2 regions of the Dactylosporangium sp. NPDC049140 genome follow, and region 2 is predicted to be linked to the other one. Evidence: riboswitches for the same ligand, from Rfam matches in the RefSeq annotation. Region 2 holds a riboswitch; the other holds the start of a gene.

Region 1 (3,573 bases), on a different contig from region 2:
CGCCGACCCGTATGCCGCGGCCCTGGAGTTCACCGCATGACGACGTTCGGGATCGTCGGCGGCGGGATCATCGGGCTCAGCGTCGCGTTCGAGCTCGTCGAGCGCGGCGCCGCAGCGATCACGGTGTACGACCGCGACCCCTCGGCCGGGGCCGGGCTGGTCGCCGCCGGAATGCTCGCGCCCACCGGCGAGGCCGTGTTCGGCGAGGAGGATCTGCAGGCGCTGATGCTCGAGTCGATGCGCCGCTGGCCGTCGTTCGCCGAGCGGGTCGAGGCCCGGACCGGGGTGCCTGTCGCGTACCGCACCGACGGCACCCTCCTCGTCGCGCTCACCGCCGACGACCAGGCCGAGATCGACCGGCTGATCGGCTTCTACCGCCGCGCGGGTACCCCCATCGAGCCGCTCACCGGCCGGGGGCTGCGCGAGCTCGAGCCGCTGCTCGCCCCGCGGGTCCGCGGCGGCGCGCTCGCCCCCGGCGACCACCAGGTCGACCCGCGGCGGCTGCTGCGGGCCCTGCGCACGCTGCCGGTGCGGTTCGAGGCGCGGGACGTCACCGAGCTGTCCACGCTGCGGGACGATGTGATCATCGTCGCCAACGGCACCGGCTCGGCCGCGCTGACCGGGCTGCCGGTGCGCCCCGTGAAGGGCCAGCTGCTGCGGCTGCGGGGCGCCGAGCCGCTGCTGCGGCACGTCGTGCGGGGGGTGGCGGCGGGGCGGCACGTGTACCTCGTGCCGCGCGCCGACGGCGAGCTCGTCGTCGGCGCCACGGAGGAGGAGCGCGGCGCCGACACCACGGTCACCGCCGGCGGCGTGCTGGACCTGCTCCGCCCGGCCGCCGACCTCCTGCCCGGCGTCGCCGAGCTGGCGCTGGCCGAGACCCTCGCCGGCCTGCGCCCGGGCACGCCCGACAACGCCCCGGTCATCGGCCGCCTGGCGCCGTCGGGGGTGCTGGTCGCCACCGGTCACCACCGCAACGGCGTGCTCCTGGCCCCGGTCACCGCGGCCGCCGTCGCCGACCTCGCGCTGCTCGGCGCGACCGGGGTCGACCTTCACGCCTTCGGGGCAGCGCGCTTTACCTGACCATGGCGGCGGCGTTATGGTCGGACACGTACCCCACGGGAGTCCGGTGTGACCGGGCTGAGAGGGGGGCTGTCAGCCCCCGACCGTCGAACCTGATCCGGGTCATGCCGGCGCAGGGAGGCAGGAGTGAGTCCTATGCAGCTCGTGGTCAACGCGGTCGCATCGAGCGTCGCCGACGGCACCACCGTCGCCGACGTGGTGCACGCCCTCGCCGGAGACGATCCGCGCGGGATCGCCGTCGCCCTCAACGGTGACGTGGTACCCCGATCGCGCTGGGCGCAGACGCGCCCGGCCGACGGCGACCACGTCGAGGTGCTGACGGCGGTCCAAGGTGGATGACGCCCTTGTGCTGGACGGCGTGGAGCTGTCGTCCCGCCTCATCCTCGGCACCGGCGGGGCGACGAGCCACGCCGCCCTGGAGGCGGCGATCCGGGCCAGCGGCACCGCGCTCGTCACCGTCGCGCTGCGCCGGCTCGACCCGGCCGCGCCCTCGCTCCTCGACGTGGTCGAGCGGTGCGGGGTACGCGTGCTGCCCAACACCGCCGGCTGCTACACGGCCACCGAGGCGGTCAAGCTCGCCCACCTGGCCCGGGAGGCGTTCGGCACCGCCTGGGTGAAACTCGAGGTGATCGGCGACGAGGAGACCCTGCTGCCCGACGGCGTCGAGTTGGTCACCGCGGCCGCCCGGCTCGTCGAGGACGGGTTCGTCGTCCTGCCGTACACCAGCGACGATCCGATCCTCGCCCAGCGCCTGGCCGACGCCGGCTGCGCGGCCGTCATGCCGCTCGGCGCGCCCATCGGCTCCGGGCTGGGCATCCGCAACCCGCACAACATCGCGCTGATCCGGCGGCTCGTCACCGTGCCGGTCATTCTCGACGCCGGGATCGGTACCGCCTCCGACGCCGCCCTCGCCATGGAGCTGGGCTGCGACGGGGTGCTGCTCGCCTCCGCCGTCACCCGGGCCGAGCACCCGGCGCACATGGCCGAGGCGATGCGCCTCGCGGTGCGGGCCGGCCGCCTGGCCCACCTGGCCGGGCGGATCCCCCGGCGCCTGCACGCGACCGCATCCAGCCCGACCGGAGGTATGCCGTGGTAGAGCCCGGCCTCATCGTCTTCACCGACCGCCGGCAGGCTGAACGCCCGCTGGACGAGGTGATCGCGGGCGCCGTCGACGGCGGGGCCCGGGTGGTGGTCCTGCGCGAGCACGACCTCCCGCCGCGGCGCCGCCTCAAGCTCGCCGCGGCCCTGCGCACCCGCCTCGACCAGGTCGGCGGCCGCCTGCTGCTGGAGGAGGACGGCGAGCTGTGCAAGTGCCACGGCCTCGAGGAGCTGTTCGCGGCCGCCGAGGACCCCGCCGACTACGTCACCCTCTCGCCGATCTTCGCCACGCGCAGCAAGCCCGGGTACGGCCCGCCGCTCGGCCTGGCCGCCCTGGGCCGCATGGCGGTGGTCGCGCCCGTGCCGGTCTACGCGCTCGGCGGCGTGGACACCCCGGCCCGCGTCCGCGACTGCCTGGACGAGGGCGCCGCCGGCGTGGCCGTGATGGGGGCCGTCATGCGCGCCGACGACCCGGGGCGCCTGGTGAAGGAGCTCCTCGCCGCATGAACCCGCCCGTTGCGCTCACCATCGCCGGCTCCGACTCCGGGGGCGGGGCCGGGATCCAGGCCGACCTCAAGACCTTCGCCGCGCACGGGGTCTTCGGCACCAGCGTGATCACCGCGCTCACCGCCCAGAACACCGTCGGCGTGCGGGCCATCTCCGCCGTCGACCCGGGGTTCGTGCAGGCCCAGCTCGAGGCCGTCCTCGACGACCTGCCCGTCGCCGCGGTGAAGACCGGCATGCTGGCCACCCCGGAGACCGTCGCGCTCGTGGCCCGGTTCGCGCCGCGGCTGCCGGGCCTGGTCGTCGACCCGGTGCTCGTGGCCTCCTCCGGCGACCGGCTCTTCACCGCCGACGCCGAGCGGGCGTACCTCGACCTGCTCTTCCCGCACGCCGCCGTCGTCACGCCGAACCTGCGCGAGGCCTCGGTGCTGCTCGGCCGCGACGTCCTCGACGCCGAGGACGCCGCCAAGGCCGCCGAGGACCTGGCCGCCTACGGCCCCCGCTGCGTCGTGGTCAAGGGCGGCCACCTGCGGGGGAGCGCCGAGGCGGTGGACGCGGTCTGGTACGACGGCCACACCTCGCTGCTCACCGCGCCCTGGATCCCCACGTCCAACAACCACGGCACCGGCTGCACCTTCGCCGCCTCGACCGCCGCCCGGCTCGCGGCCGGCGACGAGCTGCCGATCGCCCTCGCCGGGGCCAAGTCCTACGTCCACTCGGCCCTCACCCGCTCGGCGTCCTGGAGCCTGGGCGCCGGCCACGGCCCCCTCGCCTGGGGCCCCTTCTAACGCACGGGTTCGACGCTGCCTCAGGTTCTCCATGCCCTTTTACGGGAGGTTTGGCATGAAAAGTAAGGTTTACGTCACGGGCTCCCGCCCCGACCTGCGGGTC
Region 2 (3,573 bases):
CGATCGCCGCCACGAGCTGCGGGTCGTGGGTCACCAGCACCAGCGCGCGGCCCTCGTCGCGCAGGTCGGCCAGCAGGGTCACCAGCTCGCGCCAGGTCCGCAGGTCCTGCCCGAACGTCGGCTCGTCCAGGACCAGCACCCGCGGGGCGGCGGCCAGGGCGGTCGCGACGCTGAGCCGGCGCTGCTCGCCCCCGGAGAGCGTGAAGGGGTTGGCCAGGGCCAGGCGGTCGAGGTACAGCCGCTGGAGCAGCTCGTCGACCGTCGCCTCCGGCGCGCCCCCCAGGGCCAGTTCGGCCCGGACGGTGCTGGTGACGAACTGGTGCTCCGGGTTCTGGAACACCGAGCCGATCCGGGCGGCCAGGCGGCGCGCCCGCCAGCGGTGCGGCGGGCGGCCCGCGTCCCGGCCGGCCAGCGCGGCCGCGGCCACCACCCGCCCGCCGGACGGCCGCGTCAGCCCGCCGAGCAGCAGCGCCAGGGTGGTCTTGCCGGCGCCGTTGGGGCCCTCGACGGCGAGCGCCTGGCCCGCGAGGACGGCCTCGTCCACCGTGTTGCCGGTGTGCGGCAGGGCCAGCCGCTCGGCGGTGAGCAGGGCCTCGCCGGGGGCGGTGGCGGCCCGGCGGGACGGCAGCGGGGCGCCGGGGGTCCAGACGGCGCCGGCGTCGTCGCCGATCACGATCGTGCGGTCGACCAGGGGCAGGGCCTCGTCGACGCGGTGCTCGACCAGCACCAGGGTCGCGTCGAGGTCCTGGATGACCTTGGCGATGGCGGTGCGGACGAGCTGCGCCCCGTCCGGGTCGAGGTTCGCGGTCGGCTCGTCGAGCAGCAGCAGCCCGGGCCGCAGCGCGATGACCCCGGCGATGGCCAGGCGCTGCTGCTCGCCGCCGGAGAGCTCGGCGGTACCACGGCCGCGGTCATAGGGGAACCCGACGGCCGTCAGCGCCGCGTCGACCCGCGGCCAGATCTCGGACCGGGGCACGCCCCGGTTCTCCAGGCCGAAGGCGACGTCGTCGCCGGCCCGGCTCATCACGAGCTGGGTCTGCGGGTCCTGGAAGACGATCCCGGTCTCGCCCCGCGCCTGCCGCGCGGGGCGCCCGTCGAGCAGGACCTCGCCCTCCTGCTCGCCGGAGTCCTCGGCGAGCAGGCCGGCGAGCGCGGCGAGCAGGGTGGACTTGCCGGCCCCGGAGGCGCCCAGCAGCAGTACCCGCTCGCCGTGCTCGATGCGCAGGTCGAGGTGGCGGACCGCCCAGGCCTTGCGCCCGGCGTGCCGCCACCCGAAGTTCCTGAGCTCGACCGTGCTCACTCAGATTGCTACGCGTTCCCGCCCGGACGGGAACCGGTCCAGCACGCCCGTCCGCGCCAGCGCGCGCTGCAACGCCCAGCTGCCGGCCCCGGCAACGACCGCGCCGCTGGCCACGACCAGCGCGGCGTAGGTCCACTTCTGCCCGGCGGTGAACGTGTCGCCGTAGTACACGCTCAGGTCGAACAGCGCCGCCCCGGCGCCAGACAGCGCGCCCGCGACGAGCGCATTGCCCAGCTTGTACCCGCGGTAGCCGGTCGCGGCGAAGCCGAACTCGCCGCCGATGCCCTGCACCAGGCCGGACACGACGACGGTGAGCCCCCAGGCCGAGCCGAAGAGCGCCGAGACGATCGCGGCCACGAGCTCGGTGTACAGCCCGGCGCCGGGCTTGCGGATCACGAGCGGGCCGAGGACCGCGGGGATGAGCCACACGCCGTAGATCACCGCGCGCCACGGCAGCGCGAAGCTGTCCAGCGCGTTCCACAGGTTGTTCCAGGCGTAGAACACCCCGGCGAAGGCGACGGCGATGATGGACGCGACGACGATGTCGACGGTCCGCCAACGAGTCTGCATTGTTGGATACCTCCCAGTTCAGGCGAACCAGAAGGAGACGCGACGCCGCACCGCCGGGGTACGGCGGCATGGCGTGCTGGCGTGAGGTGACCGAGCTCCCTGCGCTGGCATTACCCAGATCAGGTTCGAGGGTCTGCGGGGCCGATTTGACGCGGCCGCCGCACTCTCAGCGCTGTGCGCTCCCCTGTCGGATGTGCAGTTGTTTCCCGACGGTAACAGTGAACGTCGTCTGCTCGTAGTCTCGGGTCATGAAAATCACGGCGCGCTCGCTCACGTTCGATGTGTTCGACGGCGGCCCCGAGGACGGCGAGCCGGTGCTGCTGCTGCACGGCTTCCCGCAGCACAGCGGCGAGTGGGCGGACGTCGCCCCGCGGCTGCACGCGGCCGGGCTGCGCACCTACGCCCTCGACCAGCGGGGCACCTCGCCGGGCGCCCGGCCCGCGGAGGTCGAGGCCTACCGGATCACCGAGTGCGCCCTGGACGTGGTCGCCGTCCTCGATGCGCTGGACATCCCGGCGGTACACCTGGTGGGGCACGACTGGGGCGCCATCTGCGCCTGGCACGTGGCGCTGCGGCACGCCTCCCGGGTGCGCACGCTCACCGCGGTTTCGGTGCCGCACCCGCACGCCTCGGCCTACGCGTACGCCAACGATCCGGACCAGAAGGAGCGCTCGGCGTACATCAAGCTCTTCCGGCAGCCCGGGAAGGCCGAGGAGGTGCTGCTGGCCGACGGCGGGCGGCGGCTGCGGTCACTCTTCGCCCCGCTGGCCGACGCCGACGCCTACGTGCGGCCCCTGCTCGAGCCGGGCGCGCTGACCCCGGCGCTGAACTGGTACCGCGCGATGAGCCCCCTCGACCTGGTCGGCCTCGGCCCGGCGACGGTCCCGACCACGTACATGTGGAGCGACGGCGACGTGGCGATCGGCCCGACGGCGGCCCGCGCCTGCGCCTCGTACGTCGCGGGGGACTACCGGTTCGTCCCGCTCGCCGGGATCAGCCACTGGATCCCCGATGAGGCGCCCGCGGAAGTAGCCGCGGCGATTGTCGGCATAGTCAACGCTACTCGCGGGTAATAACCTGGAGGTTCAGGAGCGTCCACCTGGGGGTGTCCATGGTTTCGACGTCGGTGCGCGCGGAACGCGAGGCGCGCAAGGTCATCGAGGAGAACCGCGAGACCGAGTGGAGGAAGCCCAGCTTCGGCAAGGAGCTCTTCCTCGGCCGGCTCCGCCTCGATCTCATCGACCCGCTGCCGGAGCTCGACCCCGCCGCCGAGGCCCGCGGCGTCGAGTTCCGCGAAAAGCTCACCGCCTACGTCGAGACCGTCGACGGGCAGCAGATCGAGCGCGACGCGCGCATCCCCGACGAGGTGCTCCGCTCCCTCGGCGAGCTGGGCGCGTTCGGGATGAAGATCGACCAGAAGTACGGCGGGCTGGGCCTGACGAACCTCGACTACTGCCGCGCGCTCATGCTCGTGGGCTCGGTCAACCCGTCCATCGGCGCGCTGCTGTCGGCGCACCAGTCGATCGGGGTACCGCAGCCGCTCAAACTGGTCGGCAACGACGAGCAGAAGCAGCGGTTCCTGCCGCGGCTGGCCGCCGGCGAGGTCTCGGCCTTCCTGCTCACCGAGCCGGAGGTCGGGTCGTACCCGGCCAACCTGCGCACCGCCGCGGTGCCGACCGAGGACGGCGACTACCTGCTCAACG

The links. Region 2 has a riboswitch for thiamine pyrophosphate ahead of AB0B76_RS30095 (ECF transporter S component). Riboswitches for the same ligand answer to the same signal wherever they lie in the genome.
Region 1: linked by a shared signal. The riboswitch ahead of thiS (sulfur carrier protein ThiS) and the one ahead of AB0B76_RS30095 (ECF transporter S component) in region 2 are both predicted to bind thiamine pyrophosphate.

Annotation. Positions count from the first base shown of each region.
Region 1 covers NZ_JBEZDS010000014.1:42,347-45,919, reverse strand. The annotation lists gene thiE (thiamine phosphate synthase) at 1-40, shown strand, start outside; gene thiO (glycine oxidase ThiO) at 37-1,080, shown strand; TPP riboswitch at 1,107-1,217, shown strand; gene thiS (sulfur carrier protein ThiS) at 1,216-1,419, shown strand; gene AB0B76_RS23405 (thiazole synthase) at 1,412-2,176, shown strand; gene AB0B76_RS23400 (thiamine phosphate synthase) at 2,170-2,685, shown strand; gene thiD (bifunctional hydroxymethylpyrimidine kinase/phosphomethylpyrimidine kinase) at 2,682-3,470, shown strand; gene thiC (phosphomethylpyrimidine synthase ThiC) at 3,526-3,573, shown strand, end outside.
Region 2 covers NZ_JBEZDS010000021.1:93,727-97,299, forward strand. The annotation lists gene AB0B76_RS30090 (ATP-binding cassette domain-containing protein) at 1-1,300, opposite strand, end outside; gene AB0B76_RS30095 (ECF transporter S component) at 1,301-1,870, opposite strand; TPP riboswitch at 1,949-2,066, opposite strand; gene AB0B76_RS30100 (alpha/beta fold hydrolase) at 2,119-2,943, shown strand; gene AB0B76_RS30105 (acyl-CoA dehydrogenase family protein) at 2,982-3,573, shown strand, end outside.